DNA from 2 places in the Streptomyces citrinus genome. Region 2 is predicted to be linked to the other one. Evidence: predicted binding sites of a transcription regulator. Region 2 holds the regulator's gene; the other holds the start of a gene.
The links. The regulator HspR, encoded in region 2, represses chaperone genes until heat shock. The targets are predictions, from matches to a motif close to TTGAGNNNNNNNNNCTCAA.
Positions count from the first base shown of each region.

Region 1: a site for HspR is predicted at 1,365-1,383, ahead of lon (endopeptidase La). Genes of this name have one in related genera too.

Region 1 covers NZ_CP146022.1:5,697,884-5,712,800, forward strand. The annotation lists partial or broken gene V2W30_RS26630 (DUF3626 domain-containing protein) at 1-485, opposite strand, end outside; gene V2W30_RS26635 (GNAT family N-acetyltransferase) at 572-1,240, opposite strand; gene lon (endopeptidase La) at 1,406-3,826, shown strand; gene V2W30_RS26645 (LuxR C-terminal-related transcriptional regulator) at 3,842-4,873, opposite strand; gene V2W30_RS26650 (M4 family metallopeptidase) at 5,021-7,873, shown strand; gene V2W30_RS26655 (lysozyme) at 7,970-8,794, opposite strand; gene V2W30_RS26660 (MarR family winged helix-turn-helix transcriptional regulator) at 9,145-9,648, shown strand; gene V2W30_RS26665 (protein phosphatase 2C domain-containing protein) at 9,687-10,475, opposite strand; gene V2W30_RS26670 (nitrate- and nitrite sensing domain-containing protein) at 10,914-13,466, shown strand; gene V2W30_RS26675 (roadblock/LC7 domain-containing protein) at 13,463-13,939, shown strand; gene V2W30_RS26680 (DUF742 domain-containing protein) at 13,936-14,355, shown strand; gene V2W30_RS26685 (GTP-binding protein) at 14,336-14,917, shown strand, end outside.
Region 2 covers NZ_CP146022.1:4,470,701-4,485,617, reverse strand. The annotation lists gene V2W30_RS20950 (hypothetical protein) at 1-1,228, shown strand, start outside; gene V2W30_RS20945 (hypothetical protein) at 1,225-1,383, shown strand; gene V2W30_RS20940 (hypothetical protein) at 1,607-2,239, shown strand; gene V2W30_RS20935 (peptidoglycan-binding protein) at 2,270-3,121, shown strand; gene V2W30_RS20930 (hypothetical protein) at 3,135-3,275, shown strand; gene V2W30_RS20925 (hypothetical protein) at 3,334-3,588, shown strand; gene V2W30_RS20920 (GNAT family N-acetyltransferase) at 3,605-4,123, opposite strand; gene V2W30_RS20915 (hypothetical protein) at 4,237-5,721, shown strand; gene V2W30_RS20910 (heat shock protein transcriptional repressor HspR) at 5,787-6,236, opposite strand; gene dnaJ (molecular chaperone DnaJ) at 6,242-7,426, opposite strand; gene grpE (nucleotide exchange factor GrpE) at 7,472-8,164, opposite strand; gene dnaK (molecular chaperone DnaK) at 8,161-10,014, opposite strand; gene V2W30_RS20890 (glycosyltransferase family 2 protein) at 10,219-11,043, shown strand; gene V2W30_RS20885 (LCP family protein) at 11,063-12,088, opposite strand; gene V2W30_RS20880 (glycosyltransferase) at 12,075-12,725, opposite strand; gene V2W30_RS20875 (glycosyltransferase family 4 protein) at 12,722-13,798, opposite strand; gene V2W30_RS20870 (hypothetical protein) at 13,795-14,286, opposite strand; gene V2W30_RS20865 (MraY family glycosyltransferase) at 14,292-14,917, opposite strand, start outside.

The sequences.
Region 1 (14,917 bases), 1.2 Mb from region 2:
CAGAAACTGGTCCGCTCGTTCACCTCGGGCCGCAGCCGCACATGGCACGACCCGAACCGGGGCGCGGCGCCGTCCGCGTGCCGCATGAGGTTCAACGCCCCGTACGTGGGCCGCTGCTCGGGGGCGGCGCTCCGGTAGGCCCCGCCGAACAGCCGCTCTTCCCACCCGTCGCGCGGGCCGCCCGGGTGCGCGCTGCGGCTGCCGTTCGACAGACCCGTCTCGTACTGGCCGCGGTACCGGCCGTCGGCGGCGAGCCGCTCGGCGACGGTGGCGCGGTGGCCGAGCGCGGGCACGAGGCGGTCCGGGTGGAAGTTCAGGGTCACGCGCGCGTGGGCGCGCACCGTCGCGATCAGTGCGGCCGCCTTGGCGGGCGTGACTCCGTGGCCGCGCAGCCGGGCGAGGGCGTCGGCGCGGCCCGCGCGACCGGCCGCGCGCACGTGCCGCAGGGCGGCCTGCTGCGCGGGGGTCGGCGGGGGCGGGGTCATGCGCCGCAGTATCGGGGTGTGCGACCGGGCCGGGCAAAGGGATTCCGGTACGGGCCCGGCCGCTCAGGGGCGGGCGGGGCAGGTGCTCAGCGCGGGCCCACGTACGTCGCGTTCGTCAGGGGGGCCACCGTCCGCCAGCCCACCGCCTTGTAGAGGAGGTGGCCCTCGGGGGTGCAGGCGAGGACGGCTCGGGTGGCGCCCGTGGCGTGGGCCGCCGCGTGGAGCGTGCCCATGATGACCCGGCCGAGGCCCTTGCGGCGGTGGTCCTCGGACGTCTCGATCTGGTCGACCACCGCGCTCGCGCCGGTCGGCACGACCTGGCCGCGCGCCGCGAAGGCGCCGTCGGCGTCGGTGATCAGGAGGCGGGTGACGGCTCCGCGGGTCCAGGAGCGCAGGTGGTAGCCGGAGGGGACCTCGGGGGCCGGTGCCGGGGTCAGCTCCGTCGTCATCAGGTAGTCGTCCGAGCCGTACGGCTCCCATTCCGGGCCGAGCCAGGGCAGCACCCGGGCCGGGTCCGCGAAGACCTTCAGGTGGGTGTTCCTGGCGCGCGTCGACTCCGTCGCCTTGCGGACGTCCTCCTCGCGCACCGCGTCGTTCGTGGCGCCGATGACGTGCCGGCCGACCTGCTGCGGCAGGCCCACGTGGATCGTGTAGCCCCAGGGCTCGACGAGCGGGGGAGTCGCCCCGCGCGAGACGACCCAGCCGTCGACCCAGTCCCGTACGTGATCCACACGATCCACGCCCGCGTCCGCCATGGCCACTCCCCGGATGTAATGGTTGCTTGTGGTGAGTGAACCTTACGTGTGCGGTGTTCCGGCGCGACAGAGGTGATCGCTGACAGCGAACGCGCGGTCGGGAACATTCGGAGGTGCTCAAGCATTGAGTCGACATAGCTCAACTTGACTGCCTAGGGAGAGATCATGGCTTCGACGTCCAACCCACTCACCCTGCCGGTGCTGCCCCTCGACGACGAGGTCGTGCTGCCCGGAATGGTGGTGCCGCTGGACCTGAACGACACCGACGTACGCGCCGCGGTGGAGGCCGCTCAGGCCGCCGCCCGCTCCAGCGGGCCCGACGGGGGAACCAAGCCGAAGGTGCTCCTTGTTCCGCGGGTCGACGGCACGTACGCGAACACCGGTGTGCTCGGCACCGTCGAGCAGGTGGGGCGCCTCGCCGACGGCGACCCGGGCGCGCTGATCCGCGGCCGCGGCCGCGTGCGCATCGGCGCGGGCACGACCGGGCCCGGCGCCGCTCTGTGGGTGGAGGGCGTGACCGTCGAGGAGGAGGTGCCCGAGCCGCTGCCCGGCGCGGTCACCGAACTCGTCAAGGAGTACAAGGCGCTCGCCACGAACTGGCTGAAGAAGCGCGGAGCCTGGCAGGTCGTGGACCGCGTCCAGCAGATCGACGACGTGTCCGCCCTCGCCGACAACTCCGGCTACTCCCCGTTCCTCACGACCGCGCAGAAGGTCGAACTCCTGGAGACCGCCGACCCGGTCGCCCGCCTCAAGCTCGCCACCGCCCAGCTGCGTGAGCACCTCGCCGAGCAGGACGTCGCCGAGACCATCGCCAAGGACGTGCAGGAAGGCGTCGACAAGCAGCAGCGCGAGTTCCTGCTGCGCCGCCAGCTCGAAGCCGTACGCAAGGAACTGCGCGAGATCAACGGCGAGCAGGACGGCGAGGAGTCCGACGACTACCGGGCCCGCGTCGAGGCCGCCGACCTGCCCGAGAAGGTCCGCGAGGCGGCCCTCAAGGAGGTCGACAAGCTGGAGCGGTCCAGCGACCAGTCGCCGGAGGGCTCCTGGATCCGGACCTGGCTGGACACCGTCCTCGAACTGCCGTGGAACGAGCGGACCGAGGACGCGTACGACATCCGCGGCGCCCGCGCCGTCCTCGACGCCGAGCACTTCGGTCTCGACGACGTCAAGGAGCGGATCACCGAGTACCTGGCCGTGCGCAAGCGGCGCTCCGAGCGGGGGCTCGGGGTCGTCGGCGGGCGGCGCGGCGGTGCCGTGCTCGCGCTCGTCGGCCCGCCCGGAGTGGGAAAGACGAGCCTCGGTGAGTCCGTCGCCCACGCCATGGGCCGCAAGTTCGTCCGCGTCGCGCTCGGCGGCGTCCGGGACGAGGCCGAGATCCGCGGCCACCGGCGTACGTACGTGGGCGCGCTGCCGGGACGGATCGTGCGGGCCGTCAAGGAGGCCGGGTCCATGAACCCGGTCGTGCTGCTCGACGAGATCGACAAGGTGGGATCGGACTTCCGGGGCGACCCGGCCGCCGCCCTCCTCGAAGTGCTCGACCCGGCGCAGAACCACACCTTCCGGGACCACTACCTGGAGGTGGAGCTGGACCTGAGCGACGTCGTGTTCCTGGCGACCGCGAACGTGCTCGAAGCCATCCCCGAGGCACTGCTCGACCGGATGGAGCTCGTCCGCCTCGACGGCTACACCGAGGACGAGAAGGTCGTCATCGCGCGGGACCACCTGGTGCCGCGACAGCTGGAGCGCGCCGGACTCGCCGACGGTGAGGTCGCCCTCGACGAGGACGCGTTGCGCAAGCTCGCCGGTGAGTACACGCGGGAGGCCGGTGTCCGCAACCTGGAGCGGGCCGTCACGCGGGTGCTGCGCAAGGTCGCGGCCCAGCACGAACTCGGCGACCGGGAGCTGCCGTTCACGGTCGGCGAGGGTGACCTGCGGGCGCTCATCGGGCGGCCGCACCACGTGCCCGAGTCCGCGCAGGACCCGGCCGAGCGGCGCACGGCGGTGCCGGGTGTCGCGACCGGCCTCGCGGTCACCGGAGCCGGTGGCGACGTCCTCTTCGTCGAGGCGTCCCTCGCCGACGCGGAGACCGGGGCGGCCGGGCTGACCCTGACCGGTCAGCTGGGTGACGTCATGAAGGAGTCGGCGCAGATCGCCCTGTCCTTCCTGCGTTCCCACGGCGCCGAACTGGAGCTGCCCGTCGCCGACCTGAAGGAGCGGGGCGTGCACATCCACTTCCCCGCGGGCGCGGTGCCGAAGGACGGGCCGAGCGCGGGCGTCACGATGACGACCGCCCTCGCGTCGCTGCTGAGCGGACGCCTCGTCCGTACGGATGTGGCGATGACCGGTGAGGTCTCGCTGACGGGCCGGGTGCTGCCCATCGGCGGCGTGAAGCAGAAGCTGCTCGCCGCGCACCGGGCGGGCATCACGACCGTCATCATCCCGAAGCGCAACGAGGCCGACCTGGACGATGTCCCGGCGGAGGTCCTGGAGAAGCTGGAGGTGCACCCGGTGACGGACGTCCGACAGGTTCTCGAACTGGCCCTGGCCCCGGCCGAGGTGAAGGTGGAGGTCCCCGTCGCCGCGTGAGCCGCGCGCGGACCGTCAGGTGCCTGAGGGGCTGGAGTCGAGCCAGCCCCTCAGCGTCGCCCGCACACCCGCCTGGAAGCGGGTCTGCGCGTTCAGCATCGTCATCAGACGGGTGATGCGGCGGCGCACCGTGTGCACATGGAGGTCGAGGCGGCGGGCGATCGCCTCGTCCTTCAGGCCCGAGGCGAGCATCGTCAGGAGCTCGCGGTCCTCGTCCGTGACCTGGTCGGGGGAGTCCGAACCGATCGGCATGGAGCGCTCCCACACCGCCTCGAACAGCGGCACCAGGGCGTGGCTGAGTAGCGAGTCGTTCACCACGAGCGCGGAGGCCGTCGGGTCCGCCGCGTCGGTCGGCGGCAGCAGCGTCACCCGCCGGTCGACGGTGAACAGCTTGGTCGGCAGGTCCTGGCCGACCCGTATCTGAACCCCTTGCGCGGCAAGGTCGTTGAGGCCGCGCGCCCGCCCGGGAAAGGTGAAGCCCTCCCGGTCCACGACCGCCCGCACCCGTGCCCCGCGCCGCACGGGCGACGCCATGTCGAGCGGGGTCGGCATGCCGTCCGGCTGGGAGGACGCGTACGGCGGGCGGTCCAGGAGCGCCACCTCCTCGGTCGCCGACGCCAGCATCGCCGCGATGCGCTCGCTGATCGCCCGGCCGCCGCGGACCGTCTCGATGCCCATCGCCCGGACGTCCGCGGGGGTGGCGCTCAGGAGCTGCGCGGCGAGCCGGTCCACGGAACCGGTGAGCTCCTCCAACTCGGCCGACCGGTGCAGGAGTTCCGCCTGGCGGTGATGGAGCAGATTGCGCAGGGCCGTCGCGGGCGCGACCGCGACGGGCACCGTGCCGCCGCGCGGCTGCGGCACCGTGAAACCGCGGTCGGCGAGGTGGCCGAGGACGGCGCCGGTCCGCCGGACCGAGAGCCCGACCGCCCGCGCGAGCCCCGCCCGCGAAGTGAACGCGGGCGGTGTGAGCAGGGCTTCGTACACCCTGAGCTCTTCCTCGCCGAGTCCGAGAGCCTGCCACTGCGCGTCGTGCCCACCCGATGTCACCTGGGCATTTTCCGTTGATCGATGCAGGCCACACAAGTGTGCACGTACACAAGTAAGCACCCGGAACGCATTGTTCCCACGGGGTGCCCGGCCTTTGCATGGCCGCACCGACATCCGTTCACGCATCAGTGGCACCGGAGGGCAACTGTGGGGACCTCAGCACGCAGACGTAAGGACACGAGCCGGGGCCGGGGCATAGCCGCGGCCCACGGAGTGGCGGCACTGCTCGCCGCCGCGGGCCTGATGGTCACCGGAGTGTCGGCCGCGCAGGCGGCCGACACCACGGCCCCGGTCGTGAACGGCGCGGACACCGACACCGACACCCCCTCGCTCGTCACCGGGCTGCACGACGAGGTGTCCGCCACCGACAGCGCCGCCGACGCGGCCCGCGGCCACCTCGCCGGCAAGAAGGGCCGCTACCACATCGCGGACACCTCGGCGAAGGACCTCACCTCGCTCGGCACCACGACCGCCAAGGGCGGCCGCGAGACGGTCCGGCTCCAGCAGAAGTACCGGGGCGTCGAAGTGCTCGGCGGCCAGTACGTGGTCCGCATGGAGAAGAAGGACGGCAAGCGCACCGTCACCGGCACGTCCGGCAAGTACTTCACCGAGCTGAAGCTGGACACGGTCACGCCGAAGGTCTCCGAGAAGGTCGCGATCCAGCGCGCCGTCGCCGCCGCGGCCACCCAGCTCGGCACGGCCCCGCTGCGCGCACCCGCCAAGGGCGCCAAGGCCGGCGAGAACCCGCTCAGCGGCAAGGCCGAAGGAGTCGTCGTCCTGCCGCAGGGCGAGGGCGTGCTCGCCCGCCACATCACCGTCACGGGCAGCAACCCGGCCGACGGGACGCCGGTGCGGCAGGAGGTGTACGTCGACGCCCACTCCGGGTTCCCGCTGCTCCAGTACAGCGGCATCCAGTCCTTCGGCTCGACGGACACGGCCACCGGACAGACGCAGGACGCGGCGACGACCGCGGACGACGCCGCCACCACGTCCGTCCCGCCGTTCCTCGTCAAGGGCTCCGGCACCCGCTACAACGGCGAGAAGGCCGACCTCAACCTGTACAAGGGCGCCGACGGCACCTACCAGATGATCGACTACGGGTTCCGGACCGCCGAGGACCCGTACGAAGGCCCCATGCTGAAGACCTACGACGCGCGCGGCGTCGACGTCGCGTACGCGTCCGGCACCTGGCCGAGCGGCGTCAAGGTCTTCTCCTCGACCACCCCCGAGTTCGGCGCCGACGCCACCGACTCCGGTGCGGTGGACGCCCATTGGGCCGCCAACAAGGTCTACGGCTACTACAAGGACCACTTCGGCCGTAAGGGGCTCGACGACAAGGACGAGTACATCTACTCGCTCGTCGGCGTCACGGCCAACGGCGGCCCGTACAACAACGCCTTCTGGGACGGCAGCAAGATGGTGTACGGCCAGGGAGGCGGCGACTACCGCACCTTCTCGGCGGACGCCGACGTCGTGGGCCACGAGATGACGCACGGCGTCACCGAGCACAGCGCGAACCTCGTGTACGTGGGCCAGTCCGGCGCGATCAACGAGGCGATCTCGGACTACTTCGGCAACGCCATCGACCTGGAGTCGAGCGGTCAGTCGATGGACGACCCGGACTCGGGTCTGCTCGGCGAGGACCTGTGCACCACGCTGTCGCCGCGCGAGTGCGCGCTGCGCGACCTCAACAACGACATGACCACGCAGAAGGACTTCATCGGCGTCACCGCCCGCGGTGACAGCGGCGGCGTGCACCTCAACTCGCCGATCTTCTCGGGCGCGCTGTGGGACATCCGCAAGAGCTTCGGCGGCGACTTCGCCGACCAGGTCGTCTACCGCGCGCTGACCGCGTACATGACGCCGCTCGACGGCTTCACCGAGGGCCGCGCCGCCGTCCTCGCGGCCGCACAGGAGCTGGGCGCCACCAAGGCCCAGGTGCAGACCGTCGAGGACGCCTTCGCCCGGCACGGCATCGTGCCCGGCTGGGAGACCAAGCTCGGCGTCGACACGGACACCCTCCTGACCGCGGTCAACACGTCCTCCACCAACGTCGGCGCGGGCGGCGGCAAGTACGCCGTCTCGCGCAGCAACGAGGACGGCAGCGAGCCGTACTCGGTGTGGGTGGGCGACACCTCCGGCAAGGGCGCACCCCAGCAGGTGAGCCCCAACAACGGTGACTACAACGTCTACGCGAACACCGACGGCAAGACCGTGGTGTGGGCCGACTACAGCAGCAACGGCGTCTCCATCATGGCGCGCCCGGTCGGCGGCGGACTCGCCAAGCGGGTCGACGCCATCGGCAGCGACGTCTCCGGGCTCGTCGTGGACGGCGACTACGTCGCGTACACCGCGACCAACCCGCAGTACGGCGTGACGAACGTCCGGTACGTCAACATGAAGACCGGCGAGGTCGGCCTGGTCGACGGCGGCCGTCCCTACCGCATCTCGGGCCTGCCCTCCGTCAAGAACGGCAAGATCGCCTTCGCGGCGTTGACGCCCGACGCGAACGGCAACGCCGTGCTCGGCGTCAACGTCTTCGACGCGGCGGCCGGCACCACCAAGGCGATGCCCGTCAGCAGCGGCGTGCAGAGCGTCGGCCAGACCGCCATCACCGACGACGGCGTCTTCTGGATCGAGGACACGGACCTGACCGACGGCGGCAAGGCCATGGTGCGCCGCGCCGGCCTCGACGGCACGAACCCCCTCACCGTCACCCCGGAGTCCGGCACCGGCTCGCTGTACGCGTACACGCTCACCGCCTCGGACGACGCGGTCACCGTCACCCAGCTGCCCCCGGCCACCACGTGGGCCAACGCGACGCTGCCGAAGCTGTACCAGGTCGCTCCCGACGGCAAGGGCGGCCCCAAGCGCGTCTCCTGCAACCGCGGCGACCAGGCCTACGCGGCCGCCGACACCGGACAGCGCGTGCTGTGGCTGGACGGCACCACCGGCTCCACGAACCTCGTGAAGCGCGACAGGCCGGCGGGCAAGTGCTGAGCTGAGCCCACCCCAGACGAAGGCGGCCGGTTCCGTGGGGGAACCGGCCGCTTTCTCCTGTCTGCCGTACGGGTCTGCCGTACGGGCGGGACCGGCTCAGCCGTTGGCGAGCGCCTGTACGCGGTCCAGGGCGCCGTTGAACTTGTTGTGATCGCCGACCGTCGGACCGGACGACGTGTACTGCCACATCGTGTAGTAGCCCCAGCCCGCGGGCAGCGTGCCCGGGTCGGCGGCGTAGCGGGCGACCCACAGCGGGTTGGTGGCGCCGAAGGCCGAGGAGTTGCCGGTGCACTGCGTCCACCAGCTCGTCGCCGTGTAGATGACGGCGTCACGGCCGGTGCGGGCCTTGTACTGGTTCAGGAAGTCCCGGATCCAGGTCACCATCGCGCTCTGCGTCTTGCCGTAGCAGGCGGCGCCGTACGGGTTCCACTCGATGTCGAGCGCGCCCGGCAGGGTCTTGCCGTCCCGCGACCAGCCGCCCCCGTGGTCCACGAAGTAGTTGGCCTGCGTGGCGCCGCTCGTGGTGTCGGGGGTGGCGAAGTGGTACGAGCCGCGGATCATGCCCACGTTGTAGGAGCCGTTGTACTGCTGCGCGAAGTAGGGGTTCGTGTAGTACGTGCCCTCGGTGCCTTTGACGTAGGCCCACTTCACGCCGCTGCCCCAGAGCGTGGACCAGGACACGTTGCCCTGGTGGCTGCTGACGTCGACGCCCTCGGTCTGGGTGGCCCGGGTGACGGGGCCCTGGCCGGTGTCGCCGTCGTGCGCCGCGACGCCCATGCCGAGGTAGGCCTCGCCGCGGGTGGGGGTGTCGGCGGCGTGCGCCGCGCTCGGCAGGGTGAGGAAGAGGGAGAGCGCTGCGAACAGGGCTCCGGCCGCGGTGGCGCGGGTGCGGCGGCTGGTTCCGGGTCTGTGCACGGGCATGTGAGTGCCTCCGAAGGCCTCGTGGGGGATCAGGGGTGCTGATCGATGACCTGTGCTGTGCTGACCTGTGCGGGTGCCGGCCTGCGGGGTGCCGGCCTGGACAGTGCGGGCCTGGTGCTGTGCCGTGGGGAAGTGCGCAGCGGCGACCTGTCGACATGTCGATGGTATGAACATGCCATCCGCGCTGTCGTGCATGACGCTACGCATGTAGACCAGGGCGAGGGAAGGGGGCCTGGATGCCGCCGTTGGTCTACTCCTGCGAAATACTGGCGGAGCTGCGGCGATGGCGGCGATTGGCGAAAACTTTCAGAATTCGGAAACCCGGGGAATCTCTGGCCATGGGTGCTGACGTGCACGAAGACGGGAACGGCGAGCGGCGGAACGCGGAACGTGACGCGAACTCCGCCGCCGCGCCGACTGGTGTGGACCACGAATTCCTGTCCCTGGAGCGGGAGTTGACGGTCTTCCTGCGCCGCGCGCGGGCCTCCTCGGGGGAGATGGCCCGCGAGGTCCACCCGGACCTGGAACCGTCCGCGTACGGGCTCCTCGCCCGCCTGGACGAGTGCGGCGCGCAGCGGGCGACCACGCTCGCCGCGTACATCGGCGTCGGCAAGGCGACGATGAGCCGCCAGCTGCGCGCCCTGGAGGACCTCGGCCTGGTCTCCCGCGAACCCGACCCCGCGGACGGCCGCGCCTGGCTCGTCTCCCTCACCGGGCACGGCCGCGCCAACTGCCGCGAGGTGCGGGACGCGCGGCGGATGCGGTACGTGCGCCAGCTGGCGGGCTGGGACCGCCGTGAGGTCGCGGAACTGGCCCGGCTGCTGCACCAGTTGAACGCCGGAATCGAGGAGTGAACGGGCCCGCGGCCGTCACGCGCGGGGGCCCCGGGCCGTCACAGTTCCGCGAACACCACCGAGGCGTCGTCGTGGGTCTTGCTGCGGCGTAGGTGGGTCCGGGTGTGTTCGTCCGCGGTCTCCAGGGCGCGGACCCGGGACACCGTGCCCGAGGCGCCTTCCTTGCGGACGAGGGCGAACAGGTCCGTCCAGTCGCCCTCGCCGAACGTGTCCACCCAGCGGGTCACGCCGTCCGTCATCGCCGCGAGGGCGCGGACGTCGGCGCGGGGGAGCGTGCCGGTCACCGCGCGGGACGCCACCGCCGGGTCGGCCGCCGCCGTGAAGAAGCCGCCCTCCTTGTTGCGCACGGTCGCGTCGGCCACCTCGTCCGAGACCAGGCAGGCGCGCGGGACCCGGGACAGGCGGTCGTCGAGGAGCGCGGTCACCGTGCCGTCCGGCGCCTCGACGAGCAACGCCGAGTCGGAGAGCACCAGATGCTCGACCACGTCCGCGTCCCAGCGCGCGAGGACGACGGTTGCCTGAGGCGTGCGCGGGTGAGAAAGGTCACAGGTTCCGCGGTGGGTGTCGGCGGTCCGTGTGATGCCGGTGGAGAGGATGTCAAGCAGGGTCATATCCCGCCGCGTAGCGGACAGTTCGGACAGTGCGCCGCCGAGGTGGGCCGTGAACCAGGGGACGGAATGCAGACAGCCCGCGTCGCCGGACGGAGGGGTGACGCCGTCGAGGACGACGAGTGATCCGCCCTGTCCGGACGCCGGAACCGCGACGGATGCGTAGTCCTCGTTCGGGCGGGCGGGGTCACCGGGCTCGGTGGTCAGGTCGATGCGCATCCGGCCAGTCTGCACGGCGTCTTCACAAGGTGGACGAATCGCGGGAGTTGGACCGTACCAGCAGGTCATGGTGGGGGGTTTGGGGCGGAATGATCAACTCCGGTGGACGGGTGGCGGGGCATCTTGCCAAAGCCTGTGAAGGACGTCCAACCGGCTCTCCGGGAAAGGATGGTGAAGTCGAGCGGGGAACTTGCTCCTCAACTCCCGGTCGATGTTCACTCCTTCGGGTGGCGGGGCAGGTGATGCACGCCCGCTGCTCACCGGCACTGGAATGGTCAGGAGCCATGCCAGAGGGGCACCTGTGTTGACGGACCGTCATCCGGCCCAGGGGTACGACGAGTCAGGAATGCGAGCACCAGGTTGCGTAACACCTCCGGCGGTAACGGGGACAGCGGTCTTGGCGCCCCACCCGTGATCGGGACCGGCAAACGCGCGCGCGTGCGCAACCGGCTGATCGTCGCGGTGGCCGTCGTGGCCGCCGCCATCGCGGGGGCGGGAGTCCCCTCCGTCGTCGCCGCGTCGGGCCGGCTCAGCGACACGCAGGAGCTGGTCGACGACGCCGCGCGCACCCAGCTCGCGCTCTCCCTGTCGCACGCCCTCGCCGACGAGCGCGACGAGGTCACCGTCTACATCGCCGCCGGGCGCCCCAAGGGCCAGGGGCTCACCGAGGCGCGCAGCGCGCGGGTCGACCGGCAGGTGCAGGAGCTGCGGGCCGACGCGCCCGGGACCCTGCGCCGCTCCATCGACGAGATCGCCGCCGTGCGCCGCGCCGCCCTCACCGGCAAGGGCTCGGCCCTGGAGGCGCACACCGCGTACTCGAAGGCCATCGCCGAGCTGCACCGGCTCGCCGAGGACCTGGCGGACCGGATCCCGGCCCGCGCCGGCGCCGGCGCGCACGCCCTCGCCGACCTGGACCGCGCCGTCGAGCAGGCGTCGGCCGCACGGGGGCTGCTGCTCGCCGCGTACGCCGTCCCGCGCTCCACGGACACCACGACCGTCGTCGACCCCGTCACGGGCCTGCCGAAGACCGTGGTGAGCGAGGACTCCGCCGACAGCGGGCAGCGGGACGAGCTGAGCGCCGCGGCCCAGCTGGCCCGGGTGCGCGAGCGGGCCGCCCTCGACGACTTCCGCGAGTCCGCCCCGGCCGCCTCCGTGAACGCGTACGACTCGACGGTCACCGGACCCGACGCCGCCAAGGCCGACTCCTACCTGAAGCGGCTCACCGACGCGCCCACGCTCTCCGACGCCGAGCTCGGCTACAGGAGCAAGAGCGTCGACGCCGCCCTGACCGCCCGCATCGACCTCATGCGGGGCGCCGAGGCCGCCCTCGGCGACCAGCGCGTCAAGCGCCTGGAGCAGCTGCGCGACGACGACGTGACCGCCCTGGAGCTGCGGATCGCGCTCATCGGCGTCCTGCTCCTCTCGGCGGTGGGCGTGGCCATGGGCGCCGCCCGCTCGCTGACCCGGCCGCTGGCCGTGCTGCGGATCGGCTCGGCCCGCGTCGCCGAGGCGCCGCTGACGGAGGAGCCGGTCAAGTTCACCGGCCGCAACGACGAGTTCGCCCAGGTCGTCCGCTCCGTCAACGCCCTGCACGCGCACGCCGTCGCCCTCAACGAGCGCCAGGCCACCCTGGAGTCCGACCGCAAGCACCTGATCGGCGAGCGCCAGCGGATGGCCGACGAGCGCGACGCGCTGCGCGCCGAACTGGCCGAGGCGGCTGTCCAGTTGGAGCGCGCCAGGCACTCCATCCACGGCACGTTCGTCAACCTGGCCCTGCGCACCCTCGGCCTCGTCGAGCGCCAACTCGGCGTCATCGAGGGCCTGGAGGAGCGCGAGCAGGACCCGGAGCGGCTCGCTACCCTCTTCAAGCTCGATCACTTCGCCACCGTCATGCGGCGCCACAGCGAGAACCTGCTGGTCCTCGCGGGCGCCGAGCACGGACAGCAGCACGCCGGATCCGTCCCCCTCGTCGACGTCGCGCGCGCCGCCGTCTCCGAGATCGAGCGGTACGAGCGGGTACGCATCGCCGCGCTGCCGCCGCACGCGCACATCGCCGGGTTCGCGGCCGACGACCTCAGCCACCTCGTGGCCGAACTCCTGGAGAACGCCACGTCGTTCTCGCCGCCGGACGCCGCCGTCGAGGTCTCCGGCTGGCTCCTGGAGAACGGCGAGGTGATGCTCTCCGTGCAGGACGAGGGCATCGGCATGGCCGAGGACCGGATGCGCGAGCTGAACGCCCGGCTCGCCGCCTTCAGCGCCGAGCAGGCGCACGACCCGGAGGACACCGACGGGCTCGGCCTCGGCCTGTACGTCGTCGCGCGCCTCGCCGCCCGGCACGGCCTGCGGGTCCGGCTGCGCGAGCAGAAGCAGGGCGGCATCGCGGCCGTCGTCGTCCTGCCCACCGCGCTGCTCGCCCCGGTCCCCGCGGCGGCCGTACCGCCCGCCGTACCCGTGCCCGGCGGCGCGCCCGCCGTACACCTGCCGGGCTCCGAGGCCGAGGCCAACTCCAACGTCCTCGACGGCCGTACGCTGCCCGCCCCCGGCGCCGCTGACCCGCTGATCCAGGCCGCCGAGCACGCCGTACGGGAGTCCGAGGCCGAGACGACGATGGAGCTCGTCGCGCCGCCGGCCCGCTACGACGCGGAGCCCGACACGCACGAGCGCACCGCGGACGAGAGCCCCGCCGAGCCGCCGGCGCCCGCTCCCGCCGCCGAGGTGCCGCCGCAGCGCACGCCCGCCGAGCCGCCCGCCCCCACCGGCGAGCGCCTCACCGACAAGGGCCTGCCCAAGCGCACCCCGAAGGTCACCGCCGCCGCCCCCGCTCCGAAGCCGCGCACCGGCTCCGTCGACGCGGACGCGCTGCGGCGCCGGCTCGGCGGCTTCCACCGCGGCGCCCAGGAGGGCCGCAGGGACGTGGAGGTCGAGCTGGCCGAGGACCCAGTACTTAGTGGAGAAGCCAAGGGGGACACCGCCGAGGAGGCAAGCAGTTGACTGCGCCCACCCCTGCACTGAGTTCGGCAGCACGCAACCTGCACTGGCTGCTGACCAATCTGGTCGAGGAGGTGCCAGGGCTCCTCTCCGTCGCCGTCGTCTCGTCCGACGGACTGCTCCTGCTCTCCTCGGACCCGGGGAGGAACCGACAGACCCCGGCCGGCCACAGCGGCGGCCCCAAGGGATCGAGTGCCGACCTGGCCACCATCGTGTCCGGCGTCGGCTCCCTGACCATCGGCGCCGCCAAGCTGATGGACGGCGGAGGCGTCAAGCAGACCATGGTCGCGATGGAAGAGGGCAGCCTCTTCGTCATGTCGATCAGTGACGGTTCCCTGCTCGGCGTGCACGCCACCCCGGACTGCGACATGAGCGTCATCGCGTACCACATGGCGCTCTTCGTCGGCCGTGCCGGGCACGTCCTGACGCCCGAACTCCGCAGCGAACTGCGCCAGTCGATGGAGACCACCCGATGACAGCCGGCAGTACGAGCAGTACGAGCAAACTCCCCGTGCGCGGCGGGGGGCGCAGGCCCGCCCGTGTCCGCCCCTACTCCCTCACCGGCGGCCGGACCCGCTTCGGGCACGTGCTGCTCGTCGAGACGTTCGTGGCCGCGCTCGAACTCGAAGCGGCCGACGAGCGCCTCGAACTGGGCAAGGGCACCCTCGCGGGCGTCATGCCGGAGATGCGGGCCATCGTCGAGCTGTGCCGCCGCATGCGCACGGTCGCCGAGATCGCCGCGCTCCTCAAGATGCCCCTGGGCGTGGTCCGCGTGCTCCTCAGCGACCTCGCCGACCAGGGAAAGATCCGCGTGTACGGAACAGGTCACGGCCCGGGACAGCCGGACCGCGCGCTCCTGGAAAGGGTGCTGAGTGGACTCCGCCGTCTCTGAACTCGTCGCGGGACTCCCCGGCGAGGACGAGCAGTTGCAGGCCTGGCAGACGGACCGGACCCGGGCCCCGATCGCCACGAAGATCGTCGTCGCGGGTGGCTTCGGCGTCGGCAAGACGACGCTGGTGACCGCCGTCTCGGAGATCCAGCCCCTCCAGACGGAGGCGCTGATGACCCGGGCGAGCGAGGACACCGACGACCTCACCGCGACGCCCGACAAGACGACCACCACGGTCGCCATGGACTTCGGCCGCATCACGCTCGACGACGACCTGGTGCTCTACCTCTTCGGTACGCCGGGCCAGCAGCGCTTCTGGTTCATGTGGGACGACCTGGTGCGCGGCGCGATCGGCGCCGTCGTGCTCGCCGACACCCGCCGCCTGTCCGACTGCTTCCCCGCGCTCGACTACTTCGAGAGCTGCGGACTGCCGTACGTCGTGGCCGTCAACCACTTCGACGGGAGCGAGGAGTTCGCGCCGGACGACGTGCGCGAGGCGCTCACCGTGCCGCCGCACGTGCCCGTCCTCGTGATGGACGCGCGCCGCCGGATCTCGGCGATCGAG
Region 2 (14,917 bases):
CACCGACATGGCCGTCGAGTGCGTGCAGGTCACCGACCGCTCGTGGACCGACCTCGACTCGTACAACGCCAACGAGTGGGATATGAAAGGCCGTTGGCGCAAGGGAGCGGTCCTCGACGAGGCCGACATCCCGCTGTACGACGTCCCTCAGGTGTCGGGGTCGCAGTGGGACGCCCTCACCGAGATCGCGCGCGCCACCATGTCGACCGCCGAGTTCGACGAGCAGGGCGTCTTCCGGTGGCACGGGCCCGCCCGGTTCCGCACGGTCCCGCCGCGACCCGATCTGACGGTCACCACCCGCCGCTCGGTCTCCGCGCTCACCGTCTCCGAGGAGATCGACGCCTGCCGCAACTACTGCCAGCAGCCCTACGCCGACTGGACCGGCATCAAGAGCGTCAACGGCGAGACCGTCACCGACACCGTGGTCCGCAGGATCGACCCCGGCACCGTGGTGGAGGTCCGGTACGCCATCGCCGAGGACGAGAACGACATCGGCCCGCTCCAGATCGACGACGACGCCGCGCCGATCACCGGCCACAAGGTGCGCTTCGGCAGCGCCGCCACCGGCGGCACCTCGGTCAAGGGCAGCGTCACGGTCAGCTCGCTGCGGGACGGCCCGGACTACGTGGTGCGGTTCATCAACCACGGCACCGCCACCGTGTGGACCGTGACCAAGGACGGCAAGCCGTCGGTGCAGATCATCCCGCAGGTCCGCTCGGGACAGTCCCGCCAGCGCACCTTCGCCTGGTACAACACGACGAGCCAGGCGTACTACGGCAAGCAGGTCTACGAGGCCGCCGCCTCCGCCTGGGTGCAGTCCCGGCAGTCCGCCGACACCCTCTCGCACGCCATGCTCGACGCCGGACGCTTCCCCGTCCCGGTGCTCGGCGAGGTGGAGGTGCTGCACGATCCGCGCATCCAACTCGGCGACGTCGTACGGGTGGTGGACGTCACCGGCGCCGCGCTCGACACCCTCGCCTGGGTGGTCGGCATCCGCACCACCTGCCAGGCCGGCGCCGCACCGCAGCAGACGCTGACCCTGCGCGGCACGGCGTACAACGGCGTCCCGCTCGACCCCGGCCTCGTCCCCGACCCGCCGGTCGACCCGGAGTACGGCACACAGCGCACGTACGCGGAGATCACCGCCGGGTACCCGACGCTCGACGCGCTGACCACCGCCGGGTTCACCTACCGCGCCCTGCTGGCCTCGACGGGAGGCACGTCATGACGGAACCGCTCCCCGAGATCCCGCCGGTACCGGCCGAGGAGCCGGCGCCGGACGACGGGAACGTCGCGCTGCCCGTCCCGGTCGACAGCGCCGCCGGCACGGCCGGCGACGGAGGCTCGTCCGCCGACACCCTGCCGCCGTCCCTGCCCGGATAGCCCTGCCAACTGACCGTGTCGGCCCGGATCAGTACCGCCCGGATCGTCACGGCCCGGACAGCCCTGCCGGCTGATCGTCACGGCCCGGACAGCCCCTGGACAGTCCTGCCAACTGACCGTCACGGCCGGATGTCCCCTGCCCGCACCCGCACCGCCCGGACAGCCCCCGCCCGGATCGGCGCCGCCCCGTCAGGTCAGTCACCCCAGAACCGGAGGACCCCGCATGTCCCTGCTCACCCCGCTCGGCGGCCTGCCCTACCCGCAGCCCGCCGACGCCGCGAACATCCCCCTGCACCTCCAGTCCCTGGCCGAGGCGGTGGACGGCCGCACCGTCCTGCGCTTCGCCGACCAGGCCTCCCTCGACGCCAAGGTCCCCGCCCCGGTCGCCGGGATGCTCGCCTTCCTCACCACGCCGAAGCAGTACACGTACTACAACGGCACGAAGTGGGCGGTCCTCGCCCCGGGCCCGGTGCACGGCGCCAACACCGGCTCGGGCACCACGACGTCCACGGCCTACGTGGAGGCGCTGACCGGCTCCACGGCCACGACGGTGACCTTCACGGCGCCGCCGTCCGGCGCGGTCCTGCTCACGGTCGGCGCCCGCGGCGGCAGTTCCGCCGCGACCGCCGTGTACGTCTCCGCCAACGTCAAGAACGGCACGACGGTCGTCCTCGCCGCCGCCGACACCCGCGCCGCGATCGTCACCGGCACGAGCGCCTGCTCGGCGACGACCCAGTTCCAGGTCACGGGCCTGACCGCGAACACCGCGTACACCGCGACGCTCGCCTACAAGTCCGCGGCCACCACCAGCACCGCCACCTTCGCCAACCGCTTCGTCACGGTCACCCCCGTGTGACCCCCGCCCCGAGCACCTAGGGAACCGCCCATGGCCACACCCCTGACCGCGTACGCCCTCGCCCGCGCCCTGCGCGACGAGGGCGTACGCGTCTTCGAGCACCCCCGCTGGCAGACGCGCAACCGCAACCACAAGGGCCCCTGGGGCCCGGTCCACGGCGTGATGCTGCACCACACCGCGGGCCGCGACAGTCTCACCCTGTGCCGCGACGGCACCGCCACCCTGCCGGGACCGCTGTGCGTCGGCCTGATCGCCAAGGACGGCACGGTCCACCTCGTCGGCTGCGGCCGCACCAACCACGCGGGCGCCGGATCGTCGGCCGCGTACGACGCCGTACGCGCCGAACGGCCGGTGCCCGCGGCGCCGGGCCCCGACGCCGTCGACGGCAACACCCATTTCTACGGCTTCGAGATCGAGAACCTGGGCACGGGCAAGGACCCCTACCCGGCCGTCCAACTCGCCGCCGTGGAAAGGGTGTCCGCCGCCCTGTGCCGCGCCCACGGCTGGTCGGCGGCGAGCGTGATCGGGCACAAGGAGTGGACCCGACGCAAGATCGACCCGTCGTTCTCGATGGCCGGGATGCGCACCCGTGTCGAGGCCCGGCTCGGGGTGCGGCCGGTCCCGGCACCGGTCGGGTACGCGCCCTTCCCCGGCGCGGACTTCTTCGTGCCGGGCCGCCGCAGCGAGCTGTGCACCGCCGTGGGGCGGCGCCTGGTCGCGGAGGGCTGCGGCCGCTACCGCGTCGGGCCGGGACCGGTGTGGGGCGAGGCGGACGTGCTCTCGTACGCGGCCTGGCAGCGCCGGCTCGGGTACGTGGGCGCGGCGGCCGACGGAATCCCGGGACGCGCCAGCTGGGACCGGCTGCGCGTACCGCGCTCCTGAGGAGGTGATGACGATGAGCGAAGCCGCACGCAGAACCCTGCGCACCGCGGTCCAGACCGTCCTCGCGCTGCTGCCCCTGCTCGCCGACGGCGGCGCCGCGGACGTGCCCGCGCTCGCGGGGTCGTCGCCGTGGCGGCGGCCGTCACGCGGGTGATGGCGCTGCCGGAGGTGGACCGGCTGCTGCCGCGCTGGCTGCGCAAGGGGGACGGTTCATGACCGATATCGAACAGGCCGGTGTGGCGCTGGAGTTGGAGCGACTGCGGCGCTCCGTCGACGTCGGCTTCGCCACCACGCAGGGCAACCTCGCCCTGCTCCTGCAACGCGCCGACCAGACCGACAAGACCCTCGACGAGCACGAGGCGCGCCTGGACTCCCTGGAGCGGGCCCGCTGGCCGCTGCCCTCCCTGGCGGCGATCACCTCGTGCGCGGCGCTGGCCGTGGCGGTGTGGGAGTCGGCCACGCGCTGAGCCGCGCGGCCGGGCCCTACCCCTGGTACTCGGTGAGGTCGATGGCGTACAGCCGTGCGCCGTCGGCCTCGCCGGTGAGCTCCATGCCCAGCTTGTCGAGGACCTTCGCCGACGACGTGTCGCCGTGGGCCGTGACGGCCACGACCCGGTCGATGCCCCGGTCCTGGAGGGCGAACTCCAGCGTGGCCTGGGCGGCCTCGGAGGCGTAGCCCTGGCCCCAGAAGACGCGGCCGAGCCGCCACTGGATACCGATGTGGCCCGCGACCTGCGCCGGAGCGTCGGGGACGTAGAGGCCGATGGCGCCCACCAGTTCGCCGGAGCCGAGCAGTTCGACGGCGAAGAGGCCGAACCCCTCGTCGTCCCACTCCTCCTCCCAGCGCTCGATGTCCTCGGCACTCTCGTCGAGGGAGCGCGGCTCGCCGTCGCCGATGTGGCTCATCACCACCGGGTCGGACTGGATCTCGGCCAGCGGGCCCAGGTCGTCGTCGGGGTGCCAGCGGCGCAGCAGGAGTCGGGGGGTGCGGATCTCGGTCATGCGTCCATCCTGCGCCATGCGCGCGGGCCCCCGCGCCACAGCGCACCCACAGGTAACTCTCAGGTCAAGATCGCCGCACGGAGGGCAACCCCGCCCGTGTCCCAGCGGTCACCGTGGCGTCCGAGCAGACCTCCCTTCCTGTCCGAGGAGCCGCTGAACCCCATGCGCAGAACCATCGCCGTCCCCCCGCGCCGCACCCGCGCCGCGGCGACCCTCACCGCCCTCGCGGCCGCCGCCCTGCTGACCGCCGCCGCGGCGGCCCGGCCGTCGCCGACGACCCGGTCGCGAACGACGCCCTGTGGATATCGGCCCCCTACGACCTGGTCCTGCCCGGAGCCGACTCCGACGGCCACACCGCCACCCAGTCCGTGGACGTGCAGATCTCCCACGACAACACCGACAACTCGGTCTCCGGCGGCACGCTCACCGTCGACGCGGGCGAGCTGGCCGGTATCGCGGCCGTGACCTGGCCCGCCAACTGCACCGAGGACGCCGCGAGTGCGCTGAGGGCGACCTGCTCCTTCGGGACGCTCGACGGCAGCCCGTGGATCACCGCCGCCACGCTCGGCGTCCACGCCGAGGCGGGCGCCCCCGCCGACGCCTCCGCGTCCCTGCACTACTCGGCGACCGCCGACAGCGCCTTCGGCCCGCTCGACGCGTACCCCACCGACACCCGCATCACGGTCGCCAACGGCCCCGACCTGGGCCTGAGCGAGCTGCCCTTCAACACGAAGGTCGCCGTCGACAGCGACGTCGCCCAGCCGGTGCGGCTGACCAACTCCGGCAACCGGACGGCCGACCGCACGATCCTCACCCTCTTCGCCTCGCACGGCCTGAACCTGGCGCACCGCTACGGCAACTGCACGTACCTGGAGGCCGACCAGGTCTCCAACTCCACGGGCACCACCGCCGTCTGCGTCCTGGACCAGGCCGTCGCGCCGGGCCAGACGTACGACCTGTCGCCCGCGACCGCCGTGCGCACCACCGCCGCCGCGCTGTACGAGCGCTTCGACTACCAGGTGACCCCGTACACCGACGAGGCCTACGAGCAGGCCCTCGCCGGGCGCCCGTTCGTCCAGGGCACCGGGGACGCCTTCGTGCCGGCTCCGGTCGCGTCGCTGCGCGCGGCGTCGGGCACCGACGACCTCAACCTCGCGGACAACTACCGCATCGCGACGTACACCGCGGCCAACACCGCGGACCTGAAGGCGATCGGGAAGAGCGTGTCGGGCGTCGCCGTCGGTGACACAGTCACCGCCCGCGTCGGCGTCCGCAACAAGGGCCCGGCCTGGGTCGCGTCCCTCGGCGCCGGCGCGAGCGTCGCCACGATCGACGTCACCCTGCCCGTCGGGACGACCGTCACCAAGAAGCCCGAGATGTGCGACGAGGCGGACGGCCGGCACTACGTGTGCCGCACGCCGATCCTGCTGTGGGAGAACGCCCGTACGGTCTTCGACTTCAAGCTGCGCGTGGACAGCGTGAGCGCGGCCGGCGCGACCGGCACCGTGGCCACCCGCAACGAGGACCCGGAGCTGCGCATCAGCGCCTTCGACCCGAACCTGAGGAACAACAGCACCACGTTCACGATCAGCGGCTGACACGCGTGAGGGCCGGGTGGCCGACACGGATCGTGTCGGCCACCCGGCCCTCGGCGCGAACGGGCTCAGTCGTGGGGCCGCTTGGGCCGCCACACCACCAGCGCGCTGGTCTGCTGCACCTCCTGGTACGGGACCAGGTCGCGGCGGTACGAAGCGTGCACCGCCGCCTCACGTTGCTGCATGGTCGCGGCGGCTCCCTCCACGGCGGCGGAGAGCTCCGCCACACGGGACTGGAGCGCGGCGACCTGGTTCTCCAGCTCGATGATGCGCTTGATGCCGGCGAGGTTGATGCCCTCGTCCTGCGACAACTGCTGGACGGTGCGCAGCAGTTCGATGTCGCGGGCCGAGTAGCGCCGGCCCCGGCCGGCGGTGCGGTCGGGGGAGACCAGACCCAGACGGTCGTACTGACGCAGCGTCTGCGGGTGCAGGCCGGACAGCTGGGCCGCCACCGAGATGACGTACACCGGGGTCTCGTCGGTCAGTTCGTACGGGTTGCTCCGTCGACGGCCGTCCATGTGGCTCAGGCTCCCTTCGCGGCCTGGAACAGTTCTGCCCGTACATCGGTGTCCTCAGTCGCCTTGGCGTACGACTCCAGGGCCGAACGGGCCTCGTCGGTGAGGTCCTCGGGCACCGCCACCTCGACGGTGACGAGCAGGTCCCCGCGCGTGCCGTCCTTGCGGACCGCGCCCTTGCCGCGGGCCCGCATCGTCCGCCCGTTCGGCGTGCCCGGGGGCAGCTTCAGGGTGACGGCGGGACCGCCGAGCGTGGGCACCTTGACCTCGCCGCCGAGCGTCGCCTCGGGGAAGGTCACCGGGACGGTGACCGTGAGGTTGTCGCCCTTGCGGCCGAAGACCGGGTGCGCGTCGACGTGGACCACGACGTACAGGTCGCCCGCCGGACCGCCCCGCTCGCCCGGCGCGCCCTTGCCGCGGAGGCGGATGCGCTGGTTGTCGGAGACGCCCGCGGGGATGCGGACCTGCATCGTGCGCGAGGACTTCGCGCGGCCCGAGCCCTTGCAGACCTCGCAGGGGGTCTCGGCGATGAGGCCGCGGCCCTTGCAGTCGACGCACGGGTCGGTGAGGGAGAAGCCGCCACCGCCGCCCCGCGAGACCTGACCGGTTCCGACGCAGGTCGGGCACACGCGCGGCGTGCCGTTCTTGTCGCCGGTGCCGGAGCACGCCTTGCAGGGGGCCTGGGAGGACATCCGCAGCGGCACCGTCGCGCCGTCCACGGCCTCGGTGAAGCTCAGCGTCACCTCGGACTCGATGTCCTGGCCGCGGCGCGGCTGGGTACGGGTGCCCGTGCCCGCGCCGCCCCGGTTGAACAGGCCTCCGAAGACATCGCCGATGCCTCCGCCGAACCCGCCCTGGCCGCCCTGCCCCTGGGCTCCCCCGCCGAAGAGGTCACCCAGGTCGAAGTTGAACGAGCCGCCGCCCGCGCCGCCGGGACCGGGGCGGTAGCCGCCGTTCCCGAAGAGCGCGCGGGCCTCGTCGTACTCCTTGCGCTTCTTGGGGTCGCCGAGGACGTCGTTCGCCTCGGAGATCTCCTTGAAGCGGTCCTCCGCCTTGGGGTTGCCCTTGTTGGCGTCGGGGTGGTTCTCGCGGGCGAGCTTGCGGTACGCCTTCTTGATCTCGGCGTCGGTGGCGTCCTTGGGGACGCCGAGGACCTTGTAGTAGTCCTTCTCGATGAAGTCCTTGGTGCTCATCGGCCTCGACGTCCCTCCTCACTTGCCTCTGTCACGCGTATGCCGTCAGCCCTCGTCCGGGCCACCGCTCTCCTTCTCGGCGTCCTTCTCCGGAGCCTCGGCAGCACTCTCGGCCTTGCCCTGCGCGCCCGGCTGCGGCTCGGCCACGGCCACCCGCGCGGGGCGGATGGTGCGCTCGCCGATCCGGTAGCCCGGCTGAAGGATCGCCACGCAGGTCGTCTCGGTGACGTCCGGCGCGTAGCTGTGCATCAGGGCCTCGTGCACGGTCGGGTCGAAGGGCTCGCCCTCCTTGCCGAACTGCTGAAGACCCATCTTGGCTGCGACCGTCTCCAGCGACTCCGCGACGGACTTGAATCCGCCGACGAGTTCGCCGTGCTCACGGGCGCGGCCGATGTCGTCGAGGGTGGGAAGCAGCTCGGTCAGGAGGCTCGCGACGGCGATCTCCTTGACCGTGACGCGGTCCCGCTCCACCCGGCGACGGTAGTTCTGGTACTCGGCCTGAAGGCGCTGGAGGTCCGCGGTGCGCTCGCCGAGGGCGGTGCGCACCTGGTCCAGCTGTGCCGTCAGGGCCACATCCTGTGGGCTTGAGGCTGAGTCCCCGGCCGGGGCCGCCCCCTCGCCCTTGTCGGGCGAGGGAGCGGACTTCGGCTCGGCGGCGGCGTCAGCGGCGTCCGCCGGGGTGCCGGAGGGGACGTCAGGCTCTTCGCTCTCGCTGAAGCCCGGGGTCTCCTCCGTCACGCGGCACCGTCCTTACGGTCCTCGTCGACGATCTCGGCGTCGACCACGTCGTCGTCGGCGGCCTTCTCGGCGCCGGGGGCGTCGCCCTGCGGGGCGTCACCGGCGGCCTGCGCGCCCTGGGCGTCGGCGTACATGGCCTGGCCCAGCTTCTGCGAGACGGCGGCGACCTTCTCCGTGGCGGTGCGGATCTCGGCCGAGTCCTCGCCCTTGAGCTTCTCCTTCAGCTCGGAGACGGCTTCCTCGACCTCGGTCTTCACATCGCCGGGGACCTTGTCCGCGTTGTCGGCGAGGAACTTCTCCGTCTGGTAGACGAGCTGCTCGCCCTGGTTGCGGGACTCGGCGGCCTCGCGGCGGGCGTGGTCCTCCTCCGCGTACTTCTCGGCCTCTTCGCGCATCCGGTTGACCTCGTCCTTCGGCAGCGAGGAGCCACCGGTGACGGTCATCTTCTGCTCCTTGCCCGTGCCGAGGTCCTTCGCGGTCACGTGCATGATGCCGTTGGCGTCGATGTCGAAGGCGACCTCGATCTGCGGGACACCGCGCGGGGCCGGCGGCAGACCGGTCAGCTCGAACATACCGAGCTTCTTGTTGTACGCCGCGATCTCGCGCTCGCCCTGGTAGACCTGGATCTGCACGGACGGCTGGTTGTCCTCGGCCGTCGTGAAGATCTCGGAGCGCTTCGTCGGGATCGTGGTGTTGCGCTCGATGAGCTTCGTCATGATGCCGCCCTTGGTCTCGATACCAAGCGACAGCGGGGTGACGTCGAGGAGCAGGACGTCCTTGACCTCGCCCTTGAGGACACCGGCCTGGAGCGCGGCGCCGATGGCGACGACCTCGTCCGGGTTCACGCCCTTGTTGGCCTCGTTGCCGCCGGTGAGCTCCTTGACGAGCTCGGCCACGGCCGGCATACGGGTCGAGCCACCGACGAGAACGACGTGGTCGATCTCGGAGAGCTGGATGCCCGCGTCCTTGATGACGTTGTGGAACGGCGTCTTGCAGCGCTCCAGCAGGTCGGACGTGAGCTGCTGGAACTGGGCGCGCGTGAGCTTCTCGTCCAGGTGCAGCGGGCCCTCGGCGGAGGCCGTGATGTAGGGCAGGTTGATCGTGGTCTCGGTCGAGGACGAGAGCTCGATCTTCGCCTTCTCGGCGGCCTCGCGCAGGCGCTGGAGCGCCATCTTGTCCTTGGACAGGTCCACGCCGTGGCCGTTGTTGAACTGCTTGACCAGGTAGTCGACGACGCGCTGGTCCCAGTCGTCACCACCGAGGTGGTTGTCACCGTTGGTGGCCTTCACCTCGACGACGCCGTCGCCGATCTCCAGCAGCGAGACGTCGAAGGTGCCGCCACCGAGGTCGAAGACGAGGATCGTCTGGTCGTCCTTGTCGAGGCCGTACGCGAGAGCGGCGGCCGTCGGCTCGTTGACGATGCGCAGGACGTTCAGGCCCGCGATCTCGCCGGCCTCCTTCGTCGCCTGACGCTCCGAGTCGTTGAAGTACGCCGGGACGGTGATGACCGCGTCCGTGACCTTCTCGCCCAGGTAGGACTCGGCGTCGCGCTTCAGCTTCTGCAGGATGAAGGCGCTCATCTGCTGCGGGTTGAAGTCCTTGCCGTCCAGGTTGATCTTCCAGTCAGTGCCCATGTGGCGCTTGACCGAGCGGACCGTACGGTCCACGTTCGTGACCGCCTGGCGCTTGGCGACCTCGCCGACCAGCACCTCGCCGTTCTTCGCGAAGGCGACGACGGACGGCGTGGTCCTGGCGCCCTCGGCGTTGGTGATGACGGTGGGCTCGCCGCCTTCCAGAACGCTGACGACGGAGTTAGTCGTGCCCAGGTCGATGCCGACCGCACGTGCCATTTCAAATCCTCCAGCTAATACTTGAGTGGAACTGACTCAAGACTGCAACACCACCCCCCTCCCCGTCAACAGACCTGAGTCACCTGCACTCAACTTTTATCCTGCGCTTATGTGCAGTTTGATGATCAAAAGGCTCTGACCAGCTCTTTTACGAGGAAGGAGCCTCCCGTGGAGCCGCCGAGACCGCCCCGCATCGCCGTCCTGATGACCAGCCACAACCGGTGCGCGACCACGCTCGCCGCCCTCGACGCCCTCGCGGCGCAGCGCGGACTGCCGCGCGGCACGTCCGTCCGCGTCCATCTGGTCGACGCGGGCTCGACGGACGGCACCCCGGACGCGGTGCGCCGCGCCCACCCCGGCGCGCAGGTGACCGTCGTCGGACCCGACGTGTTCTGGGGCCACGGCATGCGCCTCGCGAGCCGCAACAGCCGGGCCGCCGGCATCCACGAGCCGACGCACCAGCTGTGGCTCGGCCACGACGTGCGGCTCGCGCCCGACGCGCTGGCCCACCTCCTGCGCGCGTCCCGCGGCTTCGAGGACACGGCCGTCGTCGTGGGCGCCGTCCGGCACGACGGCGTCACCACGCACTCCGGGCGCCGGCTGCGCGGCCGCGCCCTCGTCCTCGTCGAGCCGACCGGGCGGCCCGAGCCCTGCGACACGTACGACGGCCGCGTGGTGCTGCTGCCGTGGGCGGTGCGCGAGCGGGTCGGCGACATCGACAAGGTGTTCCGGCACGGCATGGGCGACCACGACCACGGGCTGCGGGCCCGCCACGCGGGCATCGCCGCGTACGTCGCGCCGCGGCACGTCGGCGACTGCCCGCCCGACCCGCTGCTGCGCGGCTCGCGGGAGCCCGGCATCGGGGTGCGCGAGGCGCTGCGCCGCAGGGTGTCGCAGCGCGAGCTGCCGGTGCGGCAGTGGTGGGTCTACTGCGGGCGGCACGCGGGGGTGCGGGCGCCGGTCCTGATGGTGTCCCCGTACGTGGTGACGGTGGCCCGCGCTCTCGCGGCGAGCCGCACGTCACCGTGAAGGACCGCCGACTCCCCTGTCACAGCTCGTCGTTGTCCGGGTCGTACGCGTTGTAGAGGTGCGCGGGCAGCGGCTCGTCCTCGCGCAGCGCGTCGAACAGCGCCTCGGCCTGGTCCTCGACCGGTGTGTAGCGCCCCCAGTAGTCGGGGTGCTCCACGCTCGGAACGGTGACGATGGCCGTCCGCCCCTCGGGCACCTGGCCCGCGCCCTCCGCGAGCCCGTACAGCTCGCTCAGCGAGTCGAGCCCCTTGTCGGCGGTGAGCGCCGACGTGACGGCGTGCAGGACGGGGTAGAGCCGGGTCGTGTGGTCGAGCAGCCCGGCCTCCCGCACCTGCCCGAGCAGATCCCGCACGAACTCCTTCTGCCGCTCGATGCGTTGCAGGTCGCTGCCGTCGCCGACGCCGGTACGGCCGCGTACGAAGACGAGGGCCTCGGCGCCGTTCAGGTGCTGCTCGCCCTTGTGCAGGACGAGGTCGCCGTGGGGCACCTTCATCCGTTCGGGCACCTTCACGTCGACGCCGCCGAGCGCGTCCACGACCGTCTTGAACCCGGTGAAGTCCAGGACCAGGTGGTGGTCGACGCGGACGTCCGTCAGGTCCTCGAAGGTACGGATCGCGCAGGCCGCGCCGCCGCGCTCGAACGCCCAGTTGAACTGGGCGTACTCGGGCTCGCTGCGCTCCCCGTCCGGCAGCCGGCAGGCCGGGATGTCGACCATCAGGTCGCGCGGCACGCTCACCAGGGCCGCCCGCTTCCGGTCGGCCGACAGGTGCAGCAGCATCGTCGTGTCGGAGCGCTGGCTGTCCTTCGTGGCCTCGATGTCCGAGCCCATGATCAGGATGTTCTGCGCACCGGACCTGAGCGCGGCGGGCCGTCTGCCGTGGTCGGCGTCGAGGGCCTGGTCGGTGGCCTCGTCGGTGCGGATGTTGCCGTCGAGGCGGGCGTAGGCCCAGGCGCCCGCGCCGAGCGCGACCGTCAGGAGCAGACAGACGCCGAGGAGGGTGCGCCGCACCCAGGGCCGGGACGGGACAAGATCACGTAGTGCCATGCAGGACCCCTTCCACGCCGTGCCCGGACCGAGCCGCCGCGTCCTCGGCCGGTAACCGCTGCGCGTCGGCGCGGCAGGCCCGGCGCAGACACGCCAACCGGCGTGGCCGGGTGAGGAGTTCGGCGACCGCGTCGGCGTAGGCGCCCCGGTCGTCGGGGGTGACGACGGCGTTGCGGCCGTCATCCAGACAGCCGAACTCGGGGGCGTGGACCGGCCACCGCGTCGTGACCAGCGGCGTGCGCAGCGCGAACGCGTCGGCCGCGCACGGCCCCACGAGGCCCGGCATCAGCATCACGTCGGCCGCCGCGCCGAGCAGCGCCTTGTCCGGCCCGTCGACCGGGCCCACGGACACGACGTGCGGCCCGTGCCGCTCGACCGCCGCGCGCCGCTCCCCGTCACCGGCGACGAGCAGCCGGAACCCGGGCAGCCGGTCCGCCACGGCGTCGGCGGCGGCCAGCAGGAACGGGACGCGCTGTGCGGCGTCGAGGCCGCCGACGTAGAGGCCGGTGAGGCCGGGGGTGAGCCCGTGCCGGGTCCGCAGCTCCCGCACCTGCTCGGCGGTGACGGCGTCGCGGGCGGCCGCCAGGGCGCGGGCGCCCAGGCGGTCGTGGGGGACGGTGCCCCGCGCGCCCCTCACGCGAACTCCCGCGCACCGGCCCGCACCACGGCGGCGTACAGCCGCTCGGTGCCGGTCACCCACTGGGTCTCGCCGTACGTCTCCTCGTACCGCGCACGGCAGTGCGCGCGCAGGGTGGGGAACACGAGGGACGCGGCGCGCAGGGCCGCGGGGAGCGAGGCGTCCCAGGAGGCGACCGTGCCGGTGCCCTCGGCGCGGACCGTGCGGGCCGTCGGGGAGCCGTCGAAGGCGAGGACGGGCAGGCCCGCGGCGAGCGCCTCGGAGTAGACGAGCGGGAGGCCGTCGTCGAAGCGGCCGGGCAGCACGAGGCCCTGGTAGCGGCCGAGGCGCCGGACGAGGCCGGCGTGCTCCACGACCCCGCGGAACGTCACGGAGTCCGGGGCCGCGGCCCGGCACTCGCGTTCCCGGGGCCCGCCGCCGAACACGTCGAGGCGCTGCCCGGCGGGCCAGCGCCGCAGGAGTTCGGTGATGCCCTGCTCCTGGGCCAGCCGCCCCGCGTAGACCCAGACCGGCTCGGGGCGCATGGCGCCGCGGGTGCCGTCGGGCACGAAGTGCGGCACGAGCGCGAGCCGCTCCGGCGCGACACCGGCCCGCGTGTACCGGGCGCGGCTCGTCTCGGACAGCACGATCAGCCGGTCGGCCCGTCGCAGCAGCGGGTCGTCGGCGGTCCCGCCCCGCGACGCCCACGCGAGGGGCAGTCTCGCGCCCCGTGAGCCGCCGTAGCGGCCGTCCCGGTGCAGGCCGGCGGAGGCGCACGGCGGGTGGTGGTCGTGCAGCGTGGCGACGAGCGGCCCGGTCCAGTCGGCGACCCAGGAGCGGCCGGGGTCGGCGGAGACGTGGTGGACGTGCACCACGTCGGGGCGCAGCGCGCGCAGCGCCGCCACCGGGTCTCCGCCGTGCCCGGTCGTCACGGTGACGGTACGGCGGGCGGTCGCGTATCCGGGCGTGCGGCGCAGGTCGTCGGCGTCGGCGGCGACGAGGTGCACGTCGTGGCCCGCGCGGCCGAGGGCGGCGGCCTGGCCGAGCACGGCCTCGTCGTCGCCGCCGCGACGGTGCACGAACGCGATCCTCACGCGAACACCTCCCCCGACCGTACGAGGGTCAGGTCGTCCCCGAACTCCCCTGCGCCGGCGAGGACTTCGGGCAGTTCCGGCACGTGGTCGACCTGGAGCAGCACCCGCTCGCCCGGCGCCACGACGTCCTCCCACACCCCGTCGAGCCGCCGGGTCCACTGGCGGTCCCGCTCGCCGAGCGCGTACGGGAGCACGCTCCACTCCAGGTCCCGCGCGGCGAGACGGCGCACTTTGGCGCGCGGCCCGCCGAACGGCTGGAAGGAGACGATCCGTCCCCGGTACCCGGCCCGGCGCAGGCCGCGCCCGAAGCGGCCGTGGTGCGCTCCGGAGTCGAGCACCAGGTCGATCTCGTAATGGGTGAGCTGGCGCACCAGTTCAGCGGTCCGGCCGATGCCGATCATCTTCGTTCTCCCTCGCGCGTACGACATGTGCGGCCGCCCGTGGCCGCTCACCGCGGTGCCGGCCACGGTCCGGGCCGTGGCGGTCACCTCTCTCAACCCCGCACCAGATCGACGGAGTGGGGCGCCTCGGCGGCGCGCACCCGTCGCCGCGCCGCGTACACCGGCACCCGCAGCAGCAGGCCCACCGCCACCGCGGCGGCCCCGCCCAGCCACCACACCACCGAGGCGCCGACCGTGCCCCGGTGCAGCAGCACGCCGGTGACCGTGCCGAGCCCGGCGGCGGCGCCGAGCACGACCGCGACCCCGGGCACGGTCAGGCCGAGCCGCCGCAGCCGGTGCGCGATGTGGTCCGAGCCGCCGCGCAGCAGCCCGCGCCCGGCCCTGCGCCGGGACACCAGGACGAGCACGGCGTCGGCGCTGACCACGACGGTCAGGGCGAACAGCGCGGCCGGTGAGGCGGGCGCGTCGTGCCCGGCGTTCACGAGCAGCGCCGCGCACGCGATCAGGAACCCGGTGGACAGCGCCCCGCAGCCGCCCAGGAGCATTCGCGCCGGATGCCAGTTGTACGTCAGGAACCCGGTCAGCGCGGCGGCGAGCAGCCCGAGGAGCACGGCGAGCGAGCCGGTCCCCTCCGCCCCCGCGCACACGCACAGGCCGAGCGAGGTGACGACGCCGACGGTGCCCACGGCCCCGTCGCAGGTGTCGAGCACGTGGAAGG